Regions from separate parts of the Actinoallomurus sp. NPDC052274 genome, predicted to be linked through region 2. Evidence: riboswitches for the same ligand, from Rfam matches in the RefSeq annotation. Region 2 holds a riboswitch; the other holds the start of a gene.

Region 1 (14,659 bases), on a different contig from region 2:
CCACCGCCCGTCGTGCCCTGGCCGGCGCGAGCACACGCTTGGGCCGGGCAACGAGCGGGGACGCCCCCGCGTGGTCGCGCTGGTTCGACGAATCCTGGGTCGCAGCCGAGACGGGCCGGGCACTATGCGACCTGGGCGATCACAAGAATGGCCAGAAGGAGATCATCGCAGCGATCCGCTCGTGGGCTGGTGCGTATCCTCGCGACCGCATCGCGTGTCTCAGCGTTCTCGCCGTCTCGCATCTGCGGACCGGTGATGTTGATGCCGCCTGCGACTCCGGCACCCAGGTCGTGGACCTCCTCGCCGACCAAATCAACTCCGACCGCGCGCAGAAGCTTCTGCGGGACTTCCAAAAGGAACTCGCGCCCTTCAAGGATTCGGCGAGTGCCCGCGACTTCACCGACTACGCTCGTTCCCGTCTCGTAGCGGCCTGACGGGGCACCGCATTGGGAGGGCGTTCATGCACCCATGTACGCGCATGTCCTGGCCTCCTGATCAGGCCGACGTCACCGTCGGGCTGTAATACGACCCGATCACCACTACGTGAAGACACGCCTGTCCGGGTACGGCGCACAGAGGTCGAGGAGGGGTCACCACGGGTCACTTCACGAAGACTTATCCGAATCGATGGCATCGCCGTTTACCCTGGTGCCGTAAGAGCATCGTTCACTCGTTCATCACCCGCTGGGACAGTGCAAATTCCACTCGTGAGGCACGCCGCAGCCGGGGATGGAGATATCGACACACGTTCCCCGAAAAGGATCGTTCGTAATGCATGAAAGCCCCCTGATCAATCCATCCGACCGTTTCCCGCTCGGGCTCCCCGGGCACACGGTGCCCGTCAGTTCCCAGGCACCCACGGAGACGGCCCGTCCCTGGGGAATGGACCGCGCTATTCCTCCTACGCCTATCCGCTTCATCGGTAGGCATGAGAAGCCCACCAGCACCACGAGGGTAAACAAACCGACGGAATACTCCGACGACAGCAAGATTCGCAGAGATACGGTGACGGAGACAGTGACCGATTGATGTCCGCTGAGACGGTTCTCATGCTCGCGGAACGGGACGACAGAGAAGCCGTGTATGTCTCGGACGCGCTCGCAAGACGTGGCGTAGGGACCACGTGGTTCGACACGGCATGGTTCCCCTCCCAGGCCGGCGTCAGCGCCCGGCTTGGCCGAGACGGCTGGTATGGAGAGATCACCACTCCGGAAGGGGCCGTCCGACTGGAAACGATCAGAGCGGTGTACTACCGCCAGTCGCAGCCGTTCACCTTTCCCGCGTGCCTGAGCGAGCCAGAACGGCGATTTGCCACAGTCGAAGCCCGCTTCGGATTCGGCGGAATGTTCATGTCACTCCGGGCCAGGTGGGTGTCGCACCCGGCGCGGCTAGCCGATGCCGAGTACCGGCCGCTTCAGATGGCCACCGCTGCGCGGTGCGGATTCCGCACACCTGCGAGTCTTCTCACCAACCATCCCGGCGACGCCCGCGAATTCGGTCGCTCCGGTGACGGCGCCGTGTACAAGGCGATCATGCACAAGCTGATCAGCGAAGACGATCAGGTCAAGCTGATCTACACGACTCCAGTCGATCCGGTTACCATCGACGACCGGGTCGCCACGACGCTGCATCTCTTCCAGGGGAACGTGCCCAAAACCCATGATGTGCGCGTCGTCGCCACTCGCTACGGGCCGGTCCACGCTGTCGCAATACACACCGTGGATCCGGCCGCCCGTCAGGACTTTCGGACCGGCTACGACACGCTGACCTACGAGATCACCAGAGTTCCCGCCGACGTCACCGCGTCCTGTCACGCTTATCTCAAAACGCTCGGCCTGGAACTCGGTGTGTTCGACTTCAGCGTGACGGACGACGGGACATGGTGGTTCCTGGAATGCGGCCCCGGTTCGCAATGGGCATGGCTTGAAGCGGAGACCGGTGCGCCCATCGCCGATGCCATAGCCGACACCCTCATAGGAGCGCCCGTATGAGCAGCGCCACCGACGACTGGCGGGTCCACGCGGCGGCCCTTGCCGACCAGCTCACCGAGCAGCGCGTCATTACCGATCCGGCATGGCGCGACGTCGTCGCGTCGGTGCCCCGGCACATGTTCGTGCCCGAGTTCTACAGCGACGACGAACCATCTGGCCTCCGGAGCACCGGCAATCCTCGATGGCTCCCTGTCGTGTACTCCGACGACACCCTCGTGACCCAGCGCAAGGAACACCCGGATCAACCGGGGTTCGAGTGGTCCACCAGTTCCAGTACCCGGCCCAGCCTCATGCTCCGGATGCTGCACATCCTGGACGTAAGGGCGGGCATGTCCGTGCTGGAGATCGGCACCGGCACCGGCTACAACGCCGCATTGCTGTGCGAACGCCTCGGCTCGGAGCACGTCACCACCGTGGACATCGACCCCGAACTGATCGACGCCGCATGCGTCCGCCTCTCAGACGCCGGATACCGCCCGACCGTCGCCGCATGTGACGGTCTCCGGGGGTACCCGGCTCGCGCCCCCTATGACCGGGTCATAGCCACCGTGGCCGTCGAACAGGTGCCGCACGCATGGGTCGAGCAAACCCGCCCAGGTGGGCTGATCCTGGCCGATGTAAGGCCGCGGGGGATGACGTGGGCCGGGGCACTCGCACGGCTCACCGTTGCCCCTGACGGAACCGCGAGCGGCCCCCTCGTGTCGTGCACGTGGGGGTTCATGTCGGCCCGGCCCGACGCCGTACGGCCCGGCATCCCCGACGTGGTCCCCATCGATGCGACCAGCGTCCACAGGCGGAAGAGCGAGATCGGCAGCGAGGCGTTGCGCAGGCCCGGCCTGTCTCTGCTGACCTGGCAGCGTCTTCCAGGGATCAACGCATTCCCCGGTCCGGACGCGACACGGATCACCACTCCGGACGGATCATGGGCTGACGTCACCAGGGCCACCCCTGCAAAGGTCGAATACGGCGGCCCGGTGGACATATGGGGACAGGTCGAACAGGCCCACGCCTGGTGGACCGAGCACGCGAGCCCCGACGTGGAGGCTTTCGGACTGACCGTCGGTCCCACCGCACAACGTCTCTGGCATCTGAAGCCGGACGGGCACAGCTGGGTAGGACCCGGCCACCCGTAAGGTCGCGTTTCAGGCTCAGGATTCCGGCAGGACGCCCGTCACGCGGTGAGGTTCTGGTTCAGGTCGGTGAGGAGCGTGGCGGCGCGGTCGTCGCCGAAGGCGTGCAGGAAGCCGTCGACGCCGCCGCGTTCGGTGAAGGGGGACTCGTCGAGTTCGGTGTGGTCGATGGCGGCATGGGTGATCACCACGTCGCGGATGTGGTCCAGCCACCAGCGCTGGTCCGCCGTGAACTCGACGCCCGCCTGCCGCTGCTTGGCGAGCCAGGCGGCGTACCGCTCCTCCACGACACTGCGGTGGGGCCTGGGCTGCTCGTCGATGCCGAGTTCAAAGCGGATCAGGCCGATGAGATCGATCGGGCCATGCTCGACGCCGGGCCGGTCGGTGGCGAGCTGGAGGCGTTCGTAAGCCTTCCACAGCTCCTCGGGCGTCCACGCCTGCGGCGGGCGGGCGATGCGCGCAGCCAATTCCTTGAGCCTGGCGTAGGCGACACGACCGGACTGGCCACTGCGGTACGCGGCCTCGATCGCGGTGATCTCCTCGCGGTGTTCCTCCAGGTACGCCCGCCACGAGGTGACGACCTCCTCGGCGCGAATACGGGGATCCTGGGCGGCGGCCTCGATCAGGGTGTCGCGGTTGACCTCGTCCCAGTACACGTCGTGGGCGCGGCGGATCTCCAGCAGGCGGCGACGCAGCTCGGCGTTCTCGGCGAGCGGGCGCACGGCCTGGACCACCAGGTCATGGACGGCGTTCTTGCCACCGGCGGCGAAGGCCTCCTGCACCCGGTCCGGATCGGCACAGCTCGACACCGACGCGATGACCTCGTTCAGCGGGCGACCGGCCAGGGTCTCCAGCTCAGCACGTTCCTCCAGAGTGATCTCTTTGTTGAGGCGAGCCAAACGGCCGGCCAGAGTGGAGACCTCATCCGGCCTGATGGTGAGCGTGCCTACTTTGTTGAGCAGAGCCTCCAAGCTGATCTGGCGTTCGCTGTGCTGGACGAGCGGCGTGGCGTCCACCCGGGGCGAGTCGGTGACGCCGACGGCGTCAACGATGACGAAATGGGTTTTGGCGTCGGTGTCGGGGGTGACCTGCTTGAGCTCGGCCGGGTCGATGGTGCGGGCACCACGGCCCTTCATCTGTTCGAACAGTGCCCAGCTCTTGACCTCGTTGAGAAAGAACACGCACTCCAGCGGGCGGATGTCGGTACCTGTGGCGATCATGTTGACGGTGACGGCGATCCGCAGGTCCGGAGAGTTGCGGAACGCAGCGATCAGGGCGTCGGGGTCGGCGGCCTTGTAGGTGATCTTCTGGCAAAAGTCGTTGCCCTGGCCGAACACCGTCCGCGTCATCTGCACGATCTCCTCGGCATGGTTGTCGTCCACGGCGAAGATCAGCGTCTTGGGCACGTACTTGCGGCCAGGGAAGATCTCGGTGAAGAGCCGGTCGCGGAATGTTTCCAGCACCAGCCGTAGCTGCCCGGTGCTGATCACCTTGCGGCCGAGCTGGCAGCCGGTCCAGGTGAAGTCGTCGTCCAACTCCTCGTACCGCCTGCGACGGGTGGGCCGGCTCATGATCGGCACGACGGTGCCCCGGCCGATGGTGGCACCCTGCTCGGCCTGCTCCGTGCGAATCCGGTAGACGTCGAAGTCGACGTTGACCGAGTCGACGACCGACTCTCGGTAGGTGTATTCGCTGACCAGGTTCTGGCGGAAGAACCCGAACGTCTGCTTGACGGGGGTGGCGGTCAGCCCGACCAGGTAGGCGTCGAAGTACTCCAGCACCTGACGCCACACGCCATAGATCGACCGGTGGCACTCGTCCACGATGATCAGGTCGAACGTCTCCGGCGGCAGGTCGGCGCTGTACTCGACGTCGACCACGCCTCCGGCATCGTAGGAGTCGAACGCCTCGTCCTCGACGTCCGGGTCAACCGCCTGACCACGCAGTCGGGCGTACAGGCGTTGCACCGTGGAGATCACGACCTTGGTCGAGTCCTTCATCGCGGCGCCGCCTAGGCGCTCGACGTTGTACAGCTCGGTGAACTTACGGCCGTCGTCGGGCGTGATGAAATTGTCGAACTCGGTGTACGCCTGCCTGCCAAGGTTGTTGCGGTCCACGAGGAACAGCACTCGGCGGGCCTTGGCGTGCTTGAGCAAGCGGTAGATCTCGGTGACCGCCATATAGGTCTTGCCCGCGCCGGTCGCCATCTGGATCAGCCCGCGCTGCTCATCGCGGGCCAGTGACTCCTCCAGCCCGGTGATGGCACGGACTTGGGCCTTGCGCAGGCCTCGAGTGTCCAGCGGCGGCAGGGTGCGCAGCCTGGCGCGCAGCGTGAGGGCCTCGGGCTCGGCGTCGGCCTCGCGCATCCAGCGGTACAGCGTCTCCGGTCGGTGGAAGGAGAACACCTGGCGGGCACGGGGAATGGGATCGAGACCGTTGGTGAAGTGCGTCTCCACCGCTGTCGTCTCGTACCGGAACGGCAGTGGAATCCGCCAGGAGGCGAGCTGCTGAGAGCCCGTGAGCGACTCGGCGTAGCGGGCCGACTGGGCCTCCACCGGCGACAGGATTCGCCCCTCGCGCTTGGCCTCGATCACCCCGACCAGCTTCTGGCGCACGTACAGCAGGTAGTCGGCCACGCCATCGGCGGTCGCCACCTCCCGAACGGCCACGCCCTCGCCGGCGAACAGGTTAGTCCCCTTAGGGTTTTGCACGTCCCAGCCGGCCGACCGCAGCATCTCGTCCACGCGCGTGCGGACCTCGGCCTCGGTCAGCGGCTCGCCCGCCGCCTGCTGGGCGCGCGCGATGAAGGCGTCCCGCTCGACGGCCTCGACCTTCCGGGCGCTCCGCAGTTCCGCGTTGAAGCGGGCCTCCGCCTCGGCGAGGCGCTGCTCGGCCTCCTCGACCAGCGCCTGCAGCCGTTCTTGGTCGACCAGGGCCTGCGCGAGCTCCTCTTCGACCTGCTGGCGGGCGCGGGCCTCGGCCTCCAGCTTGGAAAGCTGGCCGTCCCGGTGCACCATCACTTCGGCCAGCCGCTCGCGCATTCGCTCCAACTCCGCGCGCAACTCGCCGAGCTGAGCGCGTTCCGTGGACGTCGCGGCGGCCCGTTCGGCGGGATCGGGCGGCGGCACGAAACCCTGCGGAGCCTGGCCACCGGTCACCACACGGTGGAACCAGACGCCCAGTTCGAAGCACGAGCGTACGCATGACAGCGCCGCACGTACGTCTCCCCAATGTGAATGGACCGCCCGATTACCCGAGATTCGGACATCGTCGAACGCCTGGCGAATCTTGGGCACAAGGACACCCGCGTCAGCGAGGGCTTTGACCCGGGCGTGCTGCGTATTGCCCACAACCGTCGTCTGCGTGTGGCTGACCAGTAGTTTCGCCAGAGTTTCCGTGAACCGCCGAGCCTTGGCCATCGCCGCGTCCGGGTCGCGGTAGAGGTACGACTCCGCGGCGGCCCCGTCGATGACCAGCAGTGGTTCGTGCTGCAGGAGGAAACCGAAATTCCGCGACCGTTTCGCCAGCTCATCGATCGGTTGCGCCATGACCCCTCAGCTACCCGTGGAGTTGCGAAGAACGTTGCAGAATATCGCAAGGCTCCACTTGTGCCCAGTGATCGCCGAAAATGAACCCCCAAGGGCTTTACCGGCAGCGATTCGGGCCTGGACGAAGGGACGGGCATGCGAAAGGGGCGGTCCCAGCACCTCGGACCGCCCCTTAAGCGAGTGGACTCAGAAGTCCATGCCGCCCATGCCACCGTCGGGAGCGCCGGCCGGAGCCTTCTCCTTCTCCGGCTTCTCGGCGATGACCGCCTCGGTGGTGAGGAACAGCGCCGCGATGGACGCGGCGTTCTGCAGCGCCGAGCGCGTCACCTTCGCCGGGTCGATGATGCCCGAGTCGAACATGTTGACGTACTCGCCGGTCGCGGCGTTCAGGCCGAAGCCCGGCTCGAGGTTGCGAACCTTCTCCGCCACGACGCCGCCCTCGAGGCCGGCGTTCACCGCGATCTGCTTCAGCGGCTCCTCCAGCGCACGGCGCACGATCTGCGCACCGGTCGCCTCGTCGCCCTCGAGGTCGGTCTTCTCGAACGCCCGGACGCTCGCCTGCAGCAGCGCGACGCCACCGCCGGGGACGATGCCCTCCTCGACGGCCGCCTTCGCGTTGCGCACGGCGTCCTCGATGCGGTGCTTGCGCTCCTTCAGCTCGACCTCGGTCGCCGCGCCGGCCTTGATGACGGCCACGCCGCCGGCCAGCTTGGCGAGACGCTCCTGGAGCTTCTCGCGGTCGTAGTCGGAGTCGGAGTTCTCGATCTCCGCGCGGATCTCGTTGACCCGGCCCGCGATGTCGTCGGGGTTGCCGGCGCCGTCGATGACCGTGGTCTCGTCCTTGGTCACCACGATGCGCTTGGCCTGGCCGAGCATGTCCAGCGTGGTGTTCTCCAGCTTGAGGCCGATGTCCTCGCTGATGACCTGGCCACCGGTCAGGATCGCGATGTCCTGCAGCATGGCCTTGCGGCGGTCGCCGAAGCCCGGGGCCTTGACGGCGACGGACTTGAAGACACCGCGGATCTTGTTGACGACCAGGGTCGCCAGGGCCTCGCCCTCGACGTCCTCGGCGATGATGACCAGCGGCTTGCCGGCCTGCATGACCTGCTCCAGAACCGGCACCAGGTCCTTGTTCGCCGAGATCTTCGAGCTGACGATCAGGATGTACGGGTCGTCGAAGACGGCCTCCATACGCTCCGGGTCCGTCACGAAGTAGTGCGAGATGTAACCCTTGTCGAAGCGCATGCCCTCGGTCAGCTCGAGCTCCAGACCGAAGGTCTGGCTCTCCTCGACCGTGATGACGCCTTCCTTGCCGACCTTGTCCATCGCCTCAGCGATCATCTCGCCGATCGAGGTGTCGCCGGCGGAGATCGAGGCCGTGGAGGCGATCTGCTCCTTGGTCTCGACGTCCTTGGCGATCTGCGCGAGCTGCTCGCTGACGCGCTCCACCGCGGACTCGATGCCCCGCTTCAGGGACATCGGGTTGGCGCCGGCGGCCACGTTGCGCAGGCCCTCGCGGACCAGCGCCTGGGCCAGCACGGTCGCCGTCGTCGTGCCGTCACCGGCTACGTCGTCGGTCTTCTTCGCGACCTCTTTGACGAGCTCGGCCCCGATCTTCTCCCACGGGTCCTCGAGCTCGATCTCCTTGGCGATGGAGACACCGTCGTTGGTGATCGTGGGGGCGCCCCACTTCTTCTCCAGAACGACGTTACGGCCCTTGGGACCGAGGGTCACCTTCACGGCGTCGGCAAGCTGGTTCATGCCGCGCTCGAGGCCGCGCCGCGCGTCCTCGTCGAACGCGATCATCTTTGCAGCCATAGGCTCCAGATCCTCCCGGAACGGGGTGGCTTTCACGCGGATCGAGTCGACGCCCGCGACGGACGACCTCACCCGACGACTTCCATTCCGTCGCCGGATGCGAGGCCTCATCGCCTCGATCACTTGGTTGGCACTCTCAATACTAGAGTGCCAACCGCTTGTTTAGCACTCTCCCCCTGAGAGTGCAAGCGGGCTCGACCCTCACCAGGGTGAACATCTCGCCAATGCCGCTCCCACCCGCATAGGCCGAGGTGAGGAGGCGTGGGGCGTACGGGGAGGACGCACGCCGGACGGACGGCCGGGGGGATGGTCCCGGTGATCCAGGCGGCGCGCGCGTGTACCCGTGGACCCGGGGCGGGGCGGCGGCCGCCGGAGCGCGCTCCACGGCCGGAGGCCCGGCGCCGAAGCGCCGGGCCTCCGTCAGGCTATGGGACTTAGAGCGCCCGAACCGCGTCCGCCTGCGGTCCGCGGTCGCTCTGCGTGATCTCGAACTCGACCCGCTGCCCCTGCTCGAGGCTGCGGTAGCCATCCGCGACGATGGCCGAGTAGTGCACGAACACATCCCTGCCACCGTCGACCGCGATGAAGCCGTAGCCTTTGTCCGCGTTGAACCATTTGACGGTGCCTTGCGCCATTCCAAACAACTCCCACCAGGGCAATTCCCGTGACCATTGGCCACGGTCACTGATTCGAGCCCGCGGACCACTGCGGAACCCGTCGATCGCCCGCCGACTCGGCTGCGGCGGCCATCGCCGACCCTACACACGGCTACCGTCCGTGGAACAGCCTTTACCCCAGAAGTGCGGGCGGCCGATGCTGGTCAAAAGTCGGGATCCTTGAACCGGAACTAACCACCGATGTCCAAAAATCCGGATAAGGAAAACGCAATTCCCGCTCAGGAGCGTGGAGCAGACCACCTTGAGTCCGACATTTCGGCGGCCCAACGCACGATCCCCGGTGCTCACCGAGTCGATGGACTCGGTGAGCACCGGGGATCGCGGGGAGTCTCGCTACAGGGTGTAACCCGTGAGTGCCGTCGCCACCCGGAGCGACCGGCCGCGGGCTCCGCGGCTCAGTCACAGGCTCGCGACTGGACGCGGGCTGAGCGGCTCGGACGCGGGCTGAGCGGCTCGAACACGGGTCCAGCGGCTCAGCCGCCGGCGACGGCCGGGATGATGGAGATCTGGACGCCGTCCGGCGTCGGCGTGTCGAGGCCGTCGGCGAACCGCACGTCCTCCTCGCCCACGTACACGTTGACGAACCGCCGGATCCTGCCGTTGTCGTCAAGGATGCGGGCGGCGATGCCCGAGTAGTTGGCCTCCAGGTCGGCGACGACCTCGCGCACGGTCGATCCCGTCGCCTTCACCTCGGCCTCGCCGCCCGTGTAGCTGCGCAGGATCGTCGGGATGCGGACACTGATCGAGCTCACGCCAGACCTGCCTTTCGGAATGCCTCGAGGGTCGGGGCGATGTTCGCGGACGGCTTGGCGACCGGGGCCACCGCGTCCAGGGTCTTGAGGCCGTCGCCGGAGTTGATGAACACGGTCTCGGCGTCGGGGTCGAGCACGCCCGCCGACAGCAGCTTGCGCAGCGCGCCCAGCGTCACGCCGCCCGCCGTCTCACCGAAGATGCCCTCGGTGCGGGCGAGCAGGCCGATGCTGTCGACGACCTCCTCGTCCGAGACGTCCTCGACGGCCCCTCCGGTGCGGCGCACGGCGTCGAGGACGTACGGCCCGTCGGCCGGGTTGCCGATCGCGAGGGACTTGGCGATGGTCGAGGGCTTGACGGGCTGCACGACGTCGTGGCCGGCCTTGAACGCGGCCGAGACGGGCGAGCAGCCGGTCGCCTGGGCTCCGAAGATCTTGTACGGCCGGTCCTCGACGAGGCCGAGCTTGATGAACTCCTGGAACGCCTTGTCGATCTTCGTGAGCTGCGAGCCGGACGCGATCGGGATCACGATCTGATCGGGCAGCCGCCAGCCGAGCTGCTCGGCGATCTCGTACCCGATGGTCTTGGACCCCTCGGCGTAGTACGGCCGCACGTTCACGTTGACGAACGCCCAGTCCTCCTGCTCACCGGCGAGCTCGGAGGCCAGCCGGTTGACGTCGTCATAGTTGCCGTCGACGGTGACGAACGTCCCGCCGTACACGGCCGTCGTGATGATCTTCTGGCTCTCGAGGTCGGAGGGCACGAAGACGGCGCTGCGGATGCCGGCGCGCGCCGCCGCGGCCGCGACCGCGTTGGCGAGGTTGCCGGTGGAGGGGCAGGCCAGCACCTTGAAACCGAGCTCGCGGGCGGCGGCGAGCGCGACCGCCACCACGCGGTCCTTGAAGGAGTGGGTGGGGTTGCCGCTGTCGTCCTTGACCCACAGCGACCGCAGGCCCAGCGACTCGGCGAGGTTGTCGGCGCGTACGAGTCGGGTGAAGCCGGGCTCGGTGTTCGGCGTGTCGATGACGTTCGACGGAACCGGCAGCAGGCCCCGGTAACGCCAGATGTTGCGCGGCCCGGACTCGATCCGCTCCCGGGTCACGCCGGTGTGGTCGTAGGAGACCTCAAGGGGGCCGAAACACAGCTCACAGGCGTAGCGAGGGCCCAAATCGTAGGATTGTCCGCATTCACGGCACGTCAATGCGGTCGCGGGGCCGAGGTTTCGGGCGGCGGTCTGCGACATGAAGCGAGGCCTTTCTCCTCATCTTTCCCGTGCCACCTTGGTCACGAGCCGGAGTTGGCACCTGTCCCGGGCGGCCTCGCTGGGGCGAGTCGGCGACGTGTCGTCGCACGCTGTGAACCGCATGTCCGGGAGGGTTGCCGGGGCTTCAACGGGCCGGTCCCTCCACCCCTCTGGATGAGCGTTATTAAGTTGTCGTCTGACGACTTGTATACGTGACCGACCGGTTCTCCGCCAAGCGCGTCTCAGGTCGCGAGACGCCGGCGCGGCCGGTTCCGGCCCGCTCCCGTCCCGGGGGCGCGTCGTCGCCAGGCCCTGCCCACGTGGGGATTCAGCGCAGTGACATGCCCGGACGGCCCGGAGTGCGACCTGTGTGGAATGTCATCCCGAAGTGTCCGACCACTGGACCTTCCTCGCCCCCCGTTCACGTCCTCCGGTTACGCTCCCCACATGGATGACTCGCAGGTCCTGGTCGCGTCCAACCGCGGACCCGTCTCCTTCAAGCTCGCCGACGACGGCACGCTCTCGGTCCGGCGGGGCGGCGGCGGTCTGGTCTCGGCCATGGCCGGCCTGGACGGGGACATCCTGTGGATCTGCGCGGCGCTGTCGGACGCCGACCGCGCCGCGGTCCGCCAGGCGGAGGACGGGCGGCTGGACGAGTACGGCGCCGGTGCGGTCCGCATGCTGGACATCCCGGTCGGCACCTTCCACCGCGCGTACAACGCCGTCGCCAACTCGACGCTGTGGTTCGTCCACCACATGCTGTACGACACGCCGAACAGCCCGCACTTCGACGCGCGCTCCCGGCGGGACTGGCAGTCCTACGAGGCGTACAACGCGGCGTTCGCCGACGCGCTCGCCCGGGACGCCCGCCCCGGCGCGAAGGTGGCGATCCAGGACTACCACCTGACGCTCGCCCCGGGCATGCTGCGGGAGCGCCGCCCCGACCTGAAGATCGCGCACTTCTCGCACACGCCGTGGGCGCCCCCGGAGTACTACCGCCTGCTGCCCGACGACATCGGCCGCCAGGTGCTCGAGGGCGTTCTCGGCGCCGACCACGCCGGCTTCCACGCCGAGCACTGGGCCGACGCGTTCATCGACTGCTGCGCCTCCGTGCTGCAGGCGAAGGTCGACCGCGTCGCCCGTACGGTCGTCCACGCCGGGCGCGTCACCCGGGTCGGCGTGCACGGGCTCGGCGTCGACGGCGCGTCACTGCGCGCCCGCGCCGCCGAACCCGACGTGCGGGCCCGCAAACAGGCCCTGCGCGAGCAGGTCGGCGACCGCAAACTGATCGTTCGGATCGACCGCACCGAGCTGTCCAAGAACATCGTGCGGGGGCTCGCGGCCTACCGGGAATTGCTGGCCAAGCATCCGGAGTGGCACGGCCGGGTCGTGCACCTGGCCTTCGCCTACCCCTCGCGGCACGACCTGCCGGAGTACCGCGAGTACACCGCCGCCGTGCAGCGGATGGCGGCCGAGATCTCCGACGAGTTCGGCGACGCGGGCTGGGAGCCGCTGATCCTCCAGGTCAACGACGACTATCCGCGCTCGCTCGCGGCGTACGGCCTGGCGGACGTCCTGCTCGTGAACCCGATCCGGGACGGCATGAACCTCGTCGCCAAGGAGGGGCCGGTGCTGTCCGAGGACGGCTGCGCCCTGGTGCTGTCCCGCGAGGCGGGCGCCGCCGCCGAGCTCGACGAGGACGCGCTGATGATCAACCCGTTCGACGTGTCACAGACGGCGGAGGCCCTGAACCAGGCGCTGCTCATGCCGCGCGCCGAGCGCGCCGAGCGCTGCGCCCGGCTGACCGCCGCCGCGACGGCCCTGCCGCCACAGCGCTGGTTCGCCGCGCAGCTCGACGCCCTGGACCGCCGACCGTAGCCCGCACGCGCCGCCGGTCCGCCGCACAGCCCGACACCCTGGACCTAGCCCGCACGCGCCGCCGGTCCGCCGCACAGCCCGACACCCTGGACCGCCGACCGTAGTCCTCGCGTTCGCCACGCCGGGCGGACGTCGGGACCACCGGCGTCCGCCCGTCGCGAGCGCCGGTCCGCCGCGCCCGGCCTCGTGCTCGACGCCGGTGCCGGAGCCCGGAGGCCCGTCACCCGGTCGCGCTCGTGAGCCGGGCGGCCACCTCGGACGGTTCGTCCCGGCGCCGCAGAAGATCCTTCGCCTCGCGCTTGCGGGCGGCGAGCCTGCGGTGCGCGGCCACGCGCAGGTAGCGCGTGTAGTCCGGCAGCGGTGGCCGGCCCGCGCCGTCCGGTTCGTACCCGTGCGCCCGCAGCCGGTTGGCCGCCACCGTCTCGCACAGGGCGAGTTCGGCCGGTGTCAGCCGCTCCCGCCAGGTGCCCGACCGCGCCGTGCTGACCGCGCCATGGGTCCGCGCGTGCCAGGTCTTGCGGCCGGGGACGGCGACGGCCGCCACCTTCTCCGGCTCGCACATCGCCGGGTCGAAGTCCTCGCTGAGGAAGGCGCACAGCGCGGCGAGCTCGGCCTGCGGGTCGGCGATCAGCCGCTCGTAGTACATCCGGTGGTAGGTGCCGGGACCGAGCGTCCGCGCCGCGCGTTCGCCCGCGTCGATCGACTCCATCCAGGTGGCGAGGGCGTGCTGGACGTCCAGCTTGTACCAGGCCATCTCCTTCAGCGACGCCACGCAGTCACGCGCGTCGCGGACCAGGTGCACGATCTGCGCGTCGGGGAACATCCGCCGCAGCGTCGGGATGCGCTGGAAGTAGCCGGGCCGTTTGTCCCCCCAGCGGGGTTTGCCGAACCGCGCGGCGTAGGCGCGCAGGACGATGCCCAGCGCGGAGCCGAGGGTCGGCGGTCCGGCGACGATCTCCTCGATCACGGCCCGGCCGTCCAGTCCGAGGTCCGCGAAGCGCGTCTGCTTCCGCTCGACGATCCAGCGCGCCAGGGCGCGCCGGTTCTCAGGGTCGTTCAGGTCCCCGAACCGATGGCGTTCGTCGTACGCGGCCATGACGAAGCGGTTCTCGGGCGGGATGGCGATCCGCGGGTGTGCGTGCAGCATCAACTGCAGCATCGTGGTCCCCGACCTCGGGCAGCCGACGACGAAGACGGGACGTTCCGGCTTGGTCATGCGCCGGGACGTTAAGGAAGGTTAATGAAAGGTAAGTGATAATTAACCTAAGATCCACTTTTCGTTATTGCAGGTCGGATAACTAGGTAATGGCCCGACCGGAACAGGGCCGTGATTCCCGGAGAACCCGGGTAATGCCTCAGGACCGGTGCCAACGGCCCCGGTCGTCCTCGCCGGTCAGGACTGGGCGGCCGATCCGTAGTCGTTGCCGAGTGCCTGCCGGAACTGCTTGCGGGCCTCGTGGATGCGCGACTTCACCGTGCCGAGCGGCAGGTTGAGCTGCTGGGCGATCTCGCTGTACTCCAGCTGGGACACGTCGCGCAGCACCAGGGCCTCGATCAGGTCGGGCTTGCGCCGCTCCAGGTCCTCCATCGCGTCGAGGATGTCGACGCGCGATCCGGCGATGAC
Region 2 (14,659 bases):
GGCGGGTGCCGCCGCGTCCGTACGCGACCGGGCCGGGGTCCGCCCCCGCGCTGTCCGGCCCGACCTTCAGCACGCCCTGATCGTCGACCCAGATCACGGAGCCGCCGCCCGCGCCGATGGCGGTGACGGCCACCACCGGCAGGATCAGCGGCAGCCCGCCGATGGTCGTGTGGGTCGTGAACTCGGGCCGGCCGGCGACCGCGACGGCGATGTCACTGCTGGTCCCGCCCATGTCGAAGGTGACGAGCCGGTCCAGGCCCGCTCCTCCCGCGCCGGCCAGCCGGGCCGCCGCCATCACGCCGGAGGCGGGCCCGGACAGCACCGTCTCCAGAGGTCTGGCGGCGGCCGCCGCCAGGCCCAGCGACCCGCCGTTGGAGGCGGCGATGTAGATCGGCGCGGTGACGCCGATGCCGGCGAGACGCTCGGCGAGCCGGTCGAAGTAGTCGCGCATCAGCGGCTGGATGTAGGCGTTCAGGCAGGCCACGAGGGTGCGTTCGTACTCACGGACCTCGGGCCAGACGCTCGCGGAGGACGCCAGCCGCATGCCGGGCAGCCGCTCCCGTAGCCGCGCGGTCACCTCCTCCTCGAACGCCGGATCGGTGTAGCTGTGCAGCACCACGACCGCCGCGGCCTCGGCCGAGGCCGCGGTCAGCGCGGCGGCCACCCGGTCCAGTTCGGCGTCGTCCGGCACCGCCACTCGCTCGCCGCCCGGCCCGAGCCGTGCCGCGACCTCCACGATCCGGTCGCGGGGAACGAGGGGCTCCTCCTTGCCGGCGTACAGGTCGAAGGAGGAGGGCATCCGGCTGCGCCCGATCTCCAGCACATCCCGGTATCCCTCGGTGACCACCAGCGCGATCTGGGCCCCGCGCCGCTGGATGACGGCGTTCAGGCCGATCGTCGTGCCGTGCGTGACGCTCGTCAGATCCCCGGGCGACAGACCCGCCGCCGCGACGACGGCGGCCAGGCCGTCGGCGACCGCCCGCGACGGGTCGCCGGGCGTGCTCGGCTCCTTGTGATGCAGCACCCGGCCGTCGCCGGGCACCGACAGGACCACGTCGGTGAACGTTCCGCCGACGTCGATTCCCACCCGTACCTCGGTCACAGCACCTCCGATATCCGGGCGAACCGATCGGCCGCGATCATCACGATCACGCTGGCCGCCATGAGCAGCGTGGACACCGCCGTCACCGACGGGTCGAGCTCGAACTGCACCGCGGAGAAGACGCGCAGCGGCACCGTGGTGGTGTGCGCTCCCGCCACCAGCGCGGTGACCGCCACCTCCCCCAGTGAGGTGACCGCGGCGAGCAGCGCGCCGGCCAGGATGCCGGGGCGCAGCAGCGGCAGCGTCACGGTGCGAAAGATTCGGGGGCCGCTCGCGCCAAGGCTCGCCGCCGCCCGTTCGAGAGTGGGGTCCAGCCCGGCGGCGCTGACCATCACGGAGCGGACCACGAACGGCAGCGCGACCAGCGAGTGGGCCAGCCACAGTCCCGGCACCGTGTCGATCAGCCCGAGCCCATGGAGGTAGTACAGCAGGCCGAGCGCGGTGATGACCTCCGGCACCATCAGCGGCGAAAGCGCCAGCCCGCGCAGCAGGCCACGACCGGGGAAGTCGCCGCGCACCAGCCCGTACGCCGCGAGCGTACCGAGCACGACCGTGGTGGGCACCACGAGCAGCACCAGCAACCCGCTGAGCCGGAACGAGACCAGCCAGTCCGGCGAACGCAGCACGGCCGCGTACCAGCGCGTGGAGAACCCCTGCGGCGGGAACGCCACCGAGGCGCGCGGGTTGAACGAGCTCGCGACCAGCACCACCAGCGGCGCGAGAAGGAACAGGAAGACCAGCGCCGCCAGCAGGCGGCCAGCCATGGAGGCGAGGCGGCCGGCGGACACTCCCGTCCGGCCGGTCCGCGGAAGGTCAGCCATAGAGACGGCGCTCCCAGAGTCGGAAGGCGGTGCCCAGCACCGACGTGGAGACCACGGTGATCGCCAGCAGCGCGAAGCTCAGCGCCGCCGCGACCGGGTAGTCGTAGACGGTGGACACCTGGTCATAGACGCGGATTCCGGCCAGTGGCTGGTTCACGCCGCCGACCAGCAGCGGAGTGATGTAGATCCCCATCGCCAGCGCGAAGACGACCAGCGCGCCGGTGACGACCCCGGGCAGGCTGAGCGGCACCGTGACGCGGGCGAACGTCCGTACCGGGCCGGCCCCGAGGCTCTGCGAGGCCCGGTGGACGTCGCGGTCCAGCCCACCCAGCGCGGTGGCCAGCGGAATGATCGCGAAGGGCAGCAGTACGTGGGTCACGGACACCACGACCGCGGTGTAGCTGGTCAGCAGGTGTGCGGGCTGCCGCAGCAGGCCCGTCGCGACCAGGGCCCGGTTCACCGGGCCCGCCCCGGACAGCAGCACGACCCAGCCGTAGCTGCGCACCACCACACTCGTCAGCAGCGGCGAGATCACGATGACGAACAGCACCGTCCGCAGCACCCCCGGACGCCGGCGCGCGAGCGCGTACGCGGCCGGGTAGGCCAGCACCACGCACAGCACGGTCACCAGCAGGGCGGTGATCACCGTACGGCCGAGAGAGGTGTAGAAGTACGACTCGGTGAACACGCGGCCGTACTGGTGGAACGTGAAGCCCGACAGCGCCGTGTTGTTCGCGTCCACCGGGCGAAGGCTGAGCCGCAGCAACTGCACGAGCGGCACGAGGAACAGCGCCGTCAGAAAGACGACGAGCGGCAGCGTGTACGCCGCACCGCGCCACCGTCTCGTCCGCCGGCCCGGCGCCTCCGGGGCCGCCTCGTCCCCCACCTGAGCCGTCACGGCCGATCGCCCCCGGAGTCGAGCACGACCAGGTCGGCCGGATCCCAGCTCAGGGTGACCGCGCTGCCGACACCCGGCGGGTCCACGCTGCCCGCCCCGGTGTCGGCGACCTGGACGGTCAGCGTCGGCCCGCCGGTCACGCGCACCTCCACCTGCCAGGCGTCGCCGGTGAACGCGCGGTACGCGACCGTCCCGGTCGCCCCGGCGCCCGCCTTCGCGGTGTCCCCGTGGACGAGCCGGATGCGTTCGGGCCGGATCGCGATGACGGCCTCGCGCCCGGGCACCAGGCCCGGCGCGTCGAACGTGACCCCGCCCGCGTCGAGGGCCGCGTCCTCGCGCACCGTGCCCTCCAGCACGTTGGCGGCGCCGATGAACTGGGCCACGAACCGGGTCGCGGGCCGCCGGTACACCTCGTCGGGCGTGCCGAGCTGTTCGAGCCGGCCACCGTTCAGCACCGCGATGCGGTCCGACAGCGACAGTGCCTCTTCCTGGTCATGGGTGACGAACACCATGGTGGTGCCGACGCGGCGCTGGATCGAGCGAAGCTCCACGCGCATCTCGCGGCGCAGTTTGGCGTCGAGGTTGGACAGCGGCTCGTCCAGCAGCAGCACCGCCGGGCGGGTGGCCAGCGCGCGGGCCATCGCCACCCGCTGCTGCTGCCCGCCGGACAGTTGCCGGGGACGCCGCCCGGCGTACTCCTCCAGCCCGACCAGGCGCAGCGCCTCATCGACCCGTTCCGCCCGCTCGGTCCTGCCGAGCCTGCGGACCCGCAGCCCGTAGGCGACGTTGTCGGCGACGGTCAGGTGCGGGAACAGCGCGTAGTTCTGGAACACCATGCCCAGCTCACGCCGGTACGGAGGCAGCCGGGTGATGTCGGTGCCATCGACCAGGATCCGGCCGCCGGCCGGCGTCACGAACCCGGCGACGCAGTTGAGCAGAGTCGTCTTGCCGCAGCCGCTCGGGCCGAGGATCGACAGGAACTCGCCCCGGCGGATGGACAGTCGTTCCAGGTCGAGCACCCGGACGCCGTCGTAGCCGGCGGTCAGGTGCTCGATCTCGACGTGACCGGCGCCGTCCGGTTCGCCGCTCTCCCCGGAACCGTACGGCGCGCCGGTCAGCTGAAGATCTGGTTCCACCGCTGCTGCCATTCGTTGAGCTTCGGGGTGGCGATCGTGTAGTCGACCCAGTTGAACGACTTGTAGACGTCCGGGCCGTGCTTGATCTTCTCGTCGAACGCCTTGCTGTAGTCGATCTTGTTGTTCGAGCCGGCGTACCAGTTGCCCTCGGCGAACGGCTTCTGGTGCACCGGATCGCTCAGGTAGTTCAGGAACTTGTAGGCCAGGTCGCTCTTCTTGGTTCCGGTCGTCAGGAAGTAACTGCTGAGCGCGCCGACCGCACCGGACTTGGGGTAGGTGAACCCGACCTTGGAACCGGCCTGGGCCATGGCGAAGGCCCGCCCGTCCCAGTACGGCACCACCCACGCGTCGCCGTTCTGGACGGCGGTCTGAACCGCGGTCGCGTTCGCCGGGTAGGAGGACACGCACCCCTTCAACTTCTTCAGCTGCGTGAACGCCCGGTCGACGGCGGCGGGATCGGACAGCTTTCCGCCCTCGCTGCGGACCAGCGCGCTGAAGAACTCCAGCCCGGGGTTGTACGTGAGGGGCGGCAGTGCGACGTGACCGCAGTACTGCTTGTCGAAGATGTCCTGCCAGTCGACCGGCGGCTGCTTGATCTTGTCGGTGCGGTACAGCAGCCCGGTCGAGCCGATGGTGAGCGGTACGCCGTACTGCGCGCCGGAGAGGTTGTCCACCTGCACCTGCACCGGGTCGAGCTCGCTCCAGTGGGGAAGCTTGCCGGTCTGCAGCGGCTGGATGAGCTTGGCGGCGGCGGCCGGCCGGGCCGCGTCGGGGGTGAACACGACGAGGTCGAACGGCGGGTTCTCACCGCCCGAGGCCCGCAGCTTGGTGAGCCATTCGGCATTGGCGCCCGGAACGAGGTTCACCTTGGCCCCGGTGTCGTGCTCGAACGGCTCGACGAACGACTTCTTGAACAGGTCCTCCCACGGCCCGGCGTACACGGTGACGGTGAGCTGATCACCGTTCTTGGCCGAACCTCCGGTGTCAGCGGTGTCCACCCCGCAGGCCGCGGCCGCCAGCAGCGCCAGCGCGCCGAACGAGGCGGCCAGCACCGATCGCCTTCTCACGTCTGTTCCTCCTTGCACGACCGGCCGTCGACCACGCGCGACGTGACTGGTCTCACCGACCCCGCGGGGGCTCGGCCGCACAAACCGCGCTTGCCGTCGTATCCGGTTCGACGACCATGTCCTCACCCGGAGCACCCCACCGCGGTCGGAGGGTTGCCGTCCAGCAAGCCGGGGCTTGACGCTGGAGCTCGTGACGGGAAGGACAATACCAGACAAAACAGGTCTTATTTCCTGGCAATGGCCGCGCGTGCCGGCCACGATGTCGGCACGGCTGCGGCGCACGCACACCGGCGCCTCTCCACCTGCTCGGAGATCCAGGCGGCAGCGTTCAGCAACGCGAAGAGCTCCATGCCCGTCGCATCCTGGCGGAGAGCACTGGCCTCGCAAGCCCTTGGCGGTCGGCCGGTCGCCGAGGCCTCTCCGCGGGCGCACAACTGAGTTGGCGCCGATGCCTACGGCACGAACCCGTCCGGGAGACCTGCGTCACTGGCCGCGGTGACGGCGTCTGACGAACACGCCGCCATGCGGCAGGAGAGGAACACCCGTGTCCGATATCTCGATCGTCATCGCGTCGCATTCCGGCTACGGCCACACCGCGCAGATCGCCACGGCCGTGGCCGACGGCGCGCGCTCCATCGCCGGGACGCACGTCCACCGCGTGGACGTCGCCTCCCTCAGCGACGCCGACTGGGAACTGATGGACGCTGCGGACGCCATCACTTTCGGCACCCCCACCTACATGGGCACCGCGTCGGGGGCGTTCCACGCCTTCGCCGAGGCCAGCAGCAAGCGGTGGATGACCCGCGCCTGGAGCAGCTCGCGGCGGGATTCACCAACTCCGGCTCCATGAGCGGCGACAAGCTGCACACCCTGCAGTACCTCTTACTCCTGGCGGCCCAGCACGGAATGCTCTGGGTGAGCCTGAACCTCCTGCCGGGCTGGAACACCACCACATCCAGCCCCCAGGACGACAACCGCCTCGGCTTCTACCTCGGCGCCGGCGCACAAAGCTGCAACGACACCGCCGCGGTCCACGACGCAGACACCAACACCGCTCGCCACCTCGGCCGACGCGTCGCCGAGCACACCCGCGTCCACCGCGCCGGACTGACCGCCGCAACGCACTGACACAACGATCCGTGAACCGCCCCGGCCGCCCCACCTCCGGGCCAGGAGGTCGCGGGCACCGTCAAGGAGCTGATCGACGCGGGCAAGGTGAAGTACTTCGGCCTCAGCGAGGCCGGACCCGAGACGATCCGCAAGGCGCACACCGTGCAGCCGGTCTCCGTCCTGCAGACCGAGTACTCCCTGTTCGAACGGGACGTCGAGCAGCTCTTCCCCACCCTGGACGAGCTCGGCATCGGCTTCGTCGCCCGCTGCACCGAGGGGCACGTGCCCACCTGGATCTGATGATCCACCCCGGATGGGATCTGACAAGCAATCACTGATCGACGTGCGGTTCCATCTCACAGTGCCGGTTCGGCCGGCTCTTCGAGCGGCCGCATCACAGCGGCCTTCCCCGTGAATCGCCGGGGAGTTCCTGATCCGATGGCGAGAGCGAGAATTGCGCCGAGAATCGCCGGTATCGCGAAGAGAACGAAGTTCCACTGCGGCGCGAAACCGGCGGCGAGTACCCAGCCTCCCAGAGTCGGGCCGGCGATGGCGCCGATCCGGCCTATTCCCAGCGTGACACCCACCGCGCTGCCCCGGGCGTCCACCGGGTAAGTGCGTGAGATGTACACGTTGATAAGCCCTTGAACGCCGAGCGCGCCTGCGCCGCCGATCATCACTACCGCATAGAGGATCGCCGGCGGCGACTTGACGCTCAAGCCGGTGATGGCGCCTGCGGCCACGACGAAACACGCGATGATGGGTCCTTTCGACCCAGCACGGTCGGCGAGTATCGCTATCGCGAGTCCTCCGACCGTCGCACCGAGATTGAGGAGCGTGAGGAGCGTCAATGAGGAGCCCAGGGGGTACCGCGCCGCCTGCATCAACTGCGGCAACCATGTGTTGATCCCGAAGATGAGCAGGAAAGAACAGATCACCACGCCGCAGAACAGCGTTGTCGTTCCCACGTACGGTGGCCGCAGCACAAGGCGGAATCCGCCGTCTCCAGGCGTCCTCTGCGCCTCAGCGGATGTCCGCCGATACGCCGGTGATTCGGGCAGCCATCTGTGGCTCATCACCAACAGCAGCAGTCCGACGCCACCGCCGACAAGGTACTCCAGCCGGAAATCAGATTTGTGCAGGAGGACGTTGGCCACCATGGCAGCCAACGATCCTCCTATCGTGACGCCGCATTGAACGATCGCTGAGTACAGGTTCTTTCGCGTCACCGGTGTGATCTCGAAGATCAGCGGTGTTATGGCGGGGTAGATCGCACCGACCCCCAGCCCGACCATGAATCGGCCGGCGCCGAACACCTGTGGATCGAGGGCGAACGCACACGTGAACATTCCCAATGAGACGGCCACGAGGCTGACCAACGCCGTTCGTCGTCGCCCGTATCGATCGGTGAGCTGCCCGACCAGCAGTGCCCCGAACAGCATTCCCACGGGTGTGAGACTGCCCAGCACGCCCAGCGCTGGTAGAGAAAGGCCCCATGGCCGATATCGGTGCAACAGCGGCGCCGTCGCGCCGAAGGCGACGAGGTCATACCCTTCCAGGGTCATGACGGCCAGCCCGATTCCCACAGCCTTCCGCAGCAGAGAAGACGGCGGCGCCGGTGATACGCCGGGTCGTGTTGTGCTCACGTACGGATTCCTCATCCTCTCAGGTCACGGCTTCGTCGTGACGTGCCTACAGTCGGGACGAACCCGTTCATGTGTGCAGGTGAAGGACCCGTACGGCGTTGCCGTGACCGATCTTCGCGCGGTCGGTATCGCTGAGCGGCGCCTGGTCGAGGAAGCGAACGGCCTCAGCGGTGTCTTCGAACGGGTAGTCGATGGCGAACATGATGGCGTCGGCGCCGATCGCCAGGACCGCACCGGCGAGAGCGGCCGGTGAACAGACGCCGCTGGTGGTGATCAGGATGTTGCTGCCGAAGTACTCCGACGGCTTCCGGGTGAGTGTCCGCTGTGCCTGGCGGGAATAGCGCGAGTCGAGCCGCGCGAGCTGGAAGGGCAGGAATTCGCCCATGTGACCGAGGATCATCCTGGCACGTGGGTGCCGGTCGAAGACCCCTCCGAAGATGATCCGGAGGGCATGTCCCCCCGTCTCGGCCGCCCAGCTCCACAGCGGGCCCTGCAACTCGGGACGGCCCGCGAGCACTCGCCAGGGCTCAGTCGGCGGGGCACCCGGGTGGAGGTACAGCGGAACGTCCAGGTCCTCTAGGGCGGCCCACACCGGTTCGTACCGCGGATCATCGAGATAGCCGCCTCCGGTGTGGTCGTTGACGAGCGCCCCGCTGAGTCCGAGTGAGCCGACGGCGCGGTGGAGTTCGGCCACGGCGGCCTCGGGATCCTGGAGTGGCAATGCGGCCAAGCCGCGGAACCGGGTCGGATGAGCGGCGATCACGCCGGCCAGGTGGTCGTTGGCCACGCGGGCATCCGTGACCGCCTGCCGGGCGTCGGTCACGCACTGGACACCCGGGGCGGTCAGCGAGAGCACTTGGATGTCGACGCCGTGCTCGTCCATGTCGTGCAGTCGGTAGGTCGTGTAGTCGCACAGCCGTTTCGCCCAGTCCTCGGCCCAGTGGCCGGCGGTGACCGTCCTGGGCACGGGGTATTTGGCCTGTAGTTCGGGAACGGCGAAGGCTTCTTCCATTGCGATGAGACCCAAGGCACATGCCTTTCTGCTGGCGCCGCACATTCGGCGGCTCTCAAATGCCTTCCGCCACACGTCTGTCGTGTACGCGGTCAGGGCATCAGGGTTGATGAACGACGGACGGCGGGGGCGGTCGCCGCCATTCGTAGAGCGCCTGGACGCCCTCGAACGACCGCGGGATTCAGAGCCGGTCGTCGACTGTGGCGTCCATATCGGAGCGGCACTCGGAGAAGGCTCCTTAGCCGTCCGTCTTCTCGGTGGGGCGGACGGCGTCAGAGCGAAGGTCGGCGGTCGGGTCGGCTCCGCGCATCCCGAGCAGTCCGAGCAGCGCGACGATGGCGATCGTCGCGCCGAGGCTGATCCATCCGGTGCCCAGGCCGAGGCCGTCCTGGCGAGACGAGGACAGCCAGTCGGTGATCGACGCGCCGAGCGGACGGGTGATGATGTAGGCGGACCAGAACGCGGTCACGGTGCCCAGGCCCGCCCAGCGGTACGCGGCGGCCGGGACGGCAATGGCGATGGCGAACAGGACGATCGAACCCAGGTACCCGAGGTGCAGCCAGTTGGCTGTCAGATCGCCGGCGACGGTGCCGAGCGCGAAGGTGGTCATCACCATCGTCCAGTAGAAGCGTTCCCGGCGTGGGGTCGTGATGCTGTGCACCGACAGGGTTCTCTCCCGGGCATACCACCAGACGAGAATCACGGCCAGCACGATCGAGAGCCCCACCGTCGTGACTAGGTACGGGAGGCCGACCACGAAGTCGAGAACGTCGGCGATCATGGTGCCGAAGATGGCCACCATGACCACGGCTGACCAGTAGATCCAGAGGCGGTAGCGATCGCTGCGGAATTGGGCGATCAGCGCGACCGCCAACGCGATTGCGGCGCCGCCCAAGGCGAGTCCCGGATTGAAGTGGCTGACGAGAAAATCCGAGAAGGTCTCGCCCATTCCAGTAGTGAGGATCTTGATGATCCAGAACAGCGCGGTGATTTCGGGGACCTTGGCGACGAGCCGCCGTGCGCCTGTGGCGCCAGGTGTCTGATCGTCGATTCCCGCGATGACGCTCATGCCCGCCGCCCGCCGTCGACCGACAACGCGATCCCGGTCACGAAGGACGCGGCGTCCGAGCAGAGCCACACCGCCGCCGCCGCGGCCTCCTCCGGCGTGGCCAGCCGGCCCAGCGGCGTGATCGCCGCCTGCCGCGCGATCATGTCGGTACCGGCCGCGACCTCCTCGAACCCGGGAGTGAGGGTCGGACCGGGACACACGGCGTTGACCCGGACGCCATCCGGCGCGTAGTCGACCGCGGCGACCTTGGTAAGCCCCACGACGCCGTGCTTGGCCGCCACGTAAGCAGGAGCGGTCGGGATCGCGTACAGACCCCCGTTCGAGGCGACATTGACGATCGCACCACCACCACGCCGCCGCAGAAGAGGCAACTCGTACCTCATGCACAAGAACGTCCCGGCCAGGTTCACGCGGACGACCCGCTCGAACTCCTCCAGCGTCATCTGATCCAGCCGACGGTGGTGCGAGGCCAGACCGGCGTTGTTCACGGCGAAATCGAGGCCGCCGTACGCCGCGACCGTCCGCTCGACGGCCGCCCGCACGGAACACTCGTCGGCGATGTCGACCGTCACGGCCAGCGCCTCCCCACCGCCCCTCCCGATCAGCTCAGCGGTCTCGGCCGCCGCGCCCTCATCGATGTCGAGCACCGCGACCGCGGCACCGCTCCTGGCGAACTCCAGCGCCGCCGCACGGCCGATCCCACTGCCGGCGCCGGTGACCAGTCCCGCCCTTCCGGGAACGTTCATTCGGGCTCAGACCTCCATCCGTTCGATATCCGTGAGGAACTGCTCTGACTGGGTGACAGACAGGGGACGGTCGAAGGAAACGACCATCAGATGGTTGATCACCCTTCAATTCTTGAGGGTGCACGCCGCCGGTGTCCAAGACCCGTTCGATCTTCGGTGATAACCTGGAGGCATGGTTGAACTGGAGACCCGCGAGCTCGAGTACTTCCTCGCCGTCGCCGACGAACTGCACTTCGGCCGGGCCGCCATCCGGCTCTCGATCGCCCAGCCGGCGCTGTCCAAGGCGATCCGGCGGATCGAGACCCGGCTCGGCGTCCAACTGTTCGTCCGCTCCAGCCGGCACGTCGGGCTCACCCCCGCCGGACAGGCGCTGCAGGAACACGGGCGGCACGCGCTCAACGCGGTCAACGCCGCCGTCCGCAACGCCCGGCGTGCCGGCGACCCCCACGCCCACCTGCGCCTCGTGCTCAAACCCGGCGGCGACGCCGGCCTGCTGTCGGGGATTCTCGCCGAGTACGCCCACCAGCCCGACGCCCGCCGGGTGGACATCCTGTTCAGCGGCCCCGCAGACCGCACCGACATCCTGCACGACGGCCGGGCCGACGTCGGCCTGCTCTACGTCCCATTCGATGACCTCGACGGCCTGGCCCACGAGACACTGCACACCGAGGACCGCGTGGTCATCCTCCCGGCCGGGCACCGGCTCGCCGGACGCGCCTCGGTACGGCTCTCCGATCTGGAGGGTGAGACGCTGCCGCGCTGGAAAGGCGTCCCCGGAGGCGACGGCACCGGCCCCGAGGTCGCCGACGTCACCCAACTGCTCCACATGATCACGGTGAGCCGGATGATCGGAGTACTGCCCCGCTCCCTGGTCGAACCACTCCCGGCCGGCCTGGTCGGCGTCCCGGTGACCGACACCCCGCCCAACCGCCTCGTCCTCGCCTGGAACGAACACGACCACCGGCCACTGGTCGCCTCGTTCGTCGCCGCCGCACTCCGGCTACGCCGGCACCGGACCCGATCGGCCATCGACACGCCTGAAGCACCGCCCGGATCGGACGACGAGCGGCTCGTATTGGAGGAGCTGCGGTGAGCGAGGCGGGCGTCCGCCACACCACCGCGAACGCCCGCCGACACCACTGTCCGTCACGGAGTGTGTCGTAGGGGCGTGGCGTCAAGGGTGGCGGTGGCGACCGCGGTCTCCACGGTCTTGGCCGCGAGCGCCCGCATGAGGTCCTGGCCGTGCGCGTCCGCGACGGTGACGTACAGCAGCCGCCCGTCCGCGCAGCAGGCGATGGGATAGCCGTCGCCGGTGTCGATGGAGTCGAGCAGCTCACCGTCGCGTACCTTGACGACGGCGTGGCCGGAGGTGGTGGCCACCCAGATGCCGCCGTCGTGGACAGGCCAGATGCCGTCCGGCCGGGCGGCCGGCCCGACCAGGGCGGCGAGGTCGGCGTAGGTACGGCGGCCGGACAAAGCACCGGTGGGGCCGACGTCGAACGCGGTGAGGCGTTGGGCGGCGGTCTCGGCCACGACAAGGGTCGTTTCGTCGTCGATGAGCGCGAGGCCGTTCGGGAACCGCACGCCCTCTGCGGCGACCCTGACGGTGCGATCTGTTCCGACCCGCAGCACACGCCCCGGCCGCGGTGCCTCGCCCTTGTGCGGGGCGTAGCCGACGTCGTCGACGTAGAGGTTGCCTGCGCGGTCGCCGACCAGGTCCCCCAGCGCTCCGGAGGCGAGCGCGGTGAGGTCGGCGTAGGTATCGAAGCCGGCGCCGTTCCAGACGCCGAGCCGCGGTTCGGTCATCATCGCGGCGACGAGCGTGCCGTCGGGGAGGAACCACAGGCCGTTGGCGGGTGAGTCCAGCTCGGTCGCCCTCCAGGTCCCGCCGGCGTCGGTCCACAGCCGGGAGGCCTGTGTGTCGGACACCCACAGCGCCCCGGCATGCCGCCGTGGGCCTTCGCCCCAGGTCAGTCCCGTCGCGTAGATCTGAAGGTCGCGGGTGTTCACGCCGAGACCTCCGCAACGGCCAGCCGCTGACGCAAAGCCAGGGTGGCGGCGTCGAGCGCCGCGCCGCCGCGGGTGAGTGCGTAGGTGTAGCGGTCGGGACGGATGATCGCGGCGTCGGCCTCATGGTCCCGCAGCCAGGCGGCCAGGTGTGGGCTGCGCAGCGTGATGACCGCCACGTCAAGGTCCGCCCAGGCGCCGCGGGTCCGATCGGTGACATCGGCGGCGACGTCCGGGGTGGTCAGGACGGCGAAGTCGTACCCGACCAGGTCATCGAAGCGGGTTCCGTCCGCAGTACGGGGCTGGGGGGCGAGGCGGTTGATCGCCTCCCCGGCGGTGTCGGCGAGACCCCGGCCCAGTGGCGGCCGGAGCCGGTCGAGGGTCTGGGGTTCGGTCACGTGGGGACGGTGCTCGGCGTAGCCGAACGCTTCGATCATGTTGGCTTGGCGCGCGGACTCCTCGATGAAGGGGCGCACATGGGCGGCGCGTTCCGCCTCGTAGGTGTCGAGCAGATCCGGCCTGCTCCGTCCGGTCACCACCCGCGCCAGCTTCCATGCGAGGTTGGCGGCGTCACGCAGGCCCGAGCACATGCCCTGGCCGAGCATGGGCGGCATCTCGTGGGCGGCGTCGCCGGCGATGAAGAGCCTGCCGTTGCGCCAGCGACCGGCCAGGCATGCGTGCCATTCGTAGACGTCGGTGCGTTGGATCCGGTAATCGCCCGGCGCCAGCCAGCGGGCCAGCAGCCGGTAGACGGTCGTGGGACGCTCGTACTCCTCGGCGTCGTCCCCGTCGCCGAGCATGAATTCGAACCGCAGCTTGGGCGGGAAGATGGGGCAGTACGTGACCGGCTTGTCGGCCTCGCAGACAATGAAGCCGTTGGTGGCCGGCAGCTCGGCCGGGTGCGCGAACGGATGAATGTCGACGATCAGCGAGCGCTGGGTGCCGTGCAGGTCCTCCACGTCGTGCGTGACGTACGGGCGCAGGAACGATCCTGCGCCGTCGGCCCCGACGATGTAGGCGGCCTGGAGGGTACGGGTGCCGCCGGTGGCGCGGTCGCTGATCTGGGCGATGGCGTGGTCCGCGGTCTGGCCCACCGCGGTGACCTGCCACCCCAGCCACAGTTCGGCGTGCTCGCTGGAGGCGAGCAGGCCCCGCAGGCGTGATTCGTAGTCGGGCTGGTGGAACTGGTAGTCGGCGTACCACGCCTGGTCCGTCTCGGCGTTCGGCGATCGCAGGGACAGGAACGGGTCGCCGCCGGGGTCGCGCAGTATCCAGCCGTCCATGCGCAGGAAGCCCGGTTCGAGGTCGGCCGCGCCGACGGTCTGCAGAGTGCGCATGATCTCATCGTCGATGTGGGTGGCGCGGGGATGGGGGCACGCGATGCGGTTCGGATCGACGACGGCGACGCGAACGCTCTTCATCGCGAGCAGGCGGGCCAGCGTCAACCCGGTGGGGCCGGCGCCGACGACGATCACGTCGTACTGGTCAGAGGTCGTGGCGGTCATGACGACTCTTTCCCGGAGGCTGCGGTTCAGGCGGGGTGGTGGGCGCCGGTCATCAGCGCGGCGAGATCCTCGGGCTCGATGAACGACGGTGGCGGCGGCGGCCCCCAGCTGTAGAGGCTCTTGGCGGCGTCCCACACCTCCGGGGTCCACAGCGCGTCGTCGACGACGCAGTCCAGGTCGGAGTAGTACTCGGAGAAGTTCCCGGCCGGGTCCTTGAGGTACCAGAAGAAGTTCGAGCCGATGTGGTGGCGTCCCAGTCCCCAGACGTGCCGTTCCGGGTGCCCGTCGAGCATCCGCGCGGCTCCCCTGCCGATCTCGTCGACGTCGTCCACCTGCCACGACGTGTGGTGCAGGAAGTTCACCGGCGCCTGCGTGACCAGCACGTTGTGGTGGTCGGTCGAACAACGCAGGAACGCCGCCATGCCGGGGACGACGTCACTGATCTTCAGACCGATCCCGTCGGTGAAGAACCGCTGAGTGGCCTCCTGGTCGAGCGAGCCGATCACGACGTGCCCGAGCTTGCGAGGTGTCACGGGGTGT

Evidence for each region. A riboswitch is a leader RNA that binds a small molecule or an ion and turns the genes downstream of it on or off. The one in region 2 is predicted to bind S-adenosylmethionine.
Region 1: another riboswitch for S-adenosylmethionine. It lies ahead of thrC (threonine synthase); the one in region 2 lies ahead of AB0K82_RS13780 (ABC transporter substrate-binding protein).

What each region holds. Positions count from the first base shown of each region.
Region 1 covers NZ_JBFAUT010000029.1:77,325-91,983, reverse strand. Annotated here, with positions in the region: gene AB0K82_RS24460 (hypothetical protein) at 1-434, shown strand, start outside; gene AB0K82_RS24455 (MvdC/MvdD family ATP grasp protein) at 1,029-1,991, shown strand; gene AB0K82_RS24450 (methyltransferase domain-containing protein) at 1,988-3,124, shown strand; gene AB0K82_RS24445 (DEAD/DEAH box helicase family protein) at 3,163-6,669, opposite strand; gene groL (chaperonin GroEL) at 6,856-8,487, opposite strand; gene AB0K82_RS24435 (cold-shock protein) at 8,922-9,122, opposite strand; gene AB0K82_RS24430 (MoaD/ThiS family protein) at 9,638-9,916, opposite strand; gene thrC (threonine synthase) at 9,913-11,157, opposite strand; SAM riboswitch class I at 11,173-11,338, opposite strand; gene AB0K82_RS24420 (trehalose-6-phosphate synthase) at 11,605-13,035, shown strand; gene AB0K82_RS24415 (sulfotransferase) at 13,256-14,251, opposite strand; gene AB0K82_RS24410 (RNA polymerase sigma factor) at 14,429-14,659, opposite strand, start outside.
Region 2 covers NZ_JBFAUT010000012.1:152,984-167,642, reverse strand. Annotated here, with positions in the region: gene AB0K82_RS13800 (hydantoinase/oxoprolinase family protein) at 1-1,102, opposite strand, end outside; gene AB0K82_RS13795 (ABC transporter permease) at 1,099-1,923, opposite strand; gene AB0K82_RS13790 (ABC transporter permease) at 1,916-2,821, opposite strand; gene AB0K82_RS13785 (ABC transporter ATP-binding protein) at 2,818-3,969, opposite strand; gene AB0K82_RS13780 (ABC transporter substrate-binding protein) at 3,936-5,024, opposite strand; SAM riboswitch class IV at 5,106-5,220, opposite strand; gene AB0K82_RS13775 (flavodoxin domain-containing protein) at 5,569-5,874, shown strand; gene AB0K82_RS13770 (hypothetical protein) at 5,817-6,152, shown strand; gene AB0K82_RS13765 (aldo/keto reductase) at 6,240-6,434, shown strand; gene AB0K82_RS13760 (MFS transporter) at 6,491-7,780, opposite strand; gene AB0K82_RS13755 (amidohydrolase family protein) at 7,848-8,807, opposite strand; gene AB0K82_RS13750 (hypothetical protein) at 9,031-9,861, opposite strand; gene AB0K82_RS13745 (SDR family oxidoreductase) at 9,858-10,607, opposite strand; gene AB0K82_RS13740 (LysR family transcriptional regulator) at 10,780-11,700, shown strand; gene AB0K82_RS13735 (SMP-30/gluconolactonase/LRE family protein) at 11,754-12,617, opposite strand; gene AB0K82_RS13730 (bifunctional 3-(3-hydroxy-phenyl)propionate/3-hydroxycinnamic acid hydroxylase) at 12,614-14,119, opposite strand; gene AB0K82_RS13725 (VOC family protein) at 14,146-14,659, opposite strand, start outside.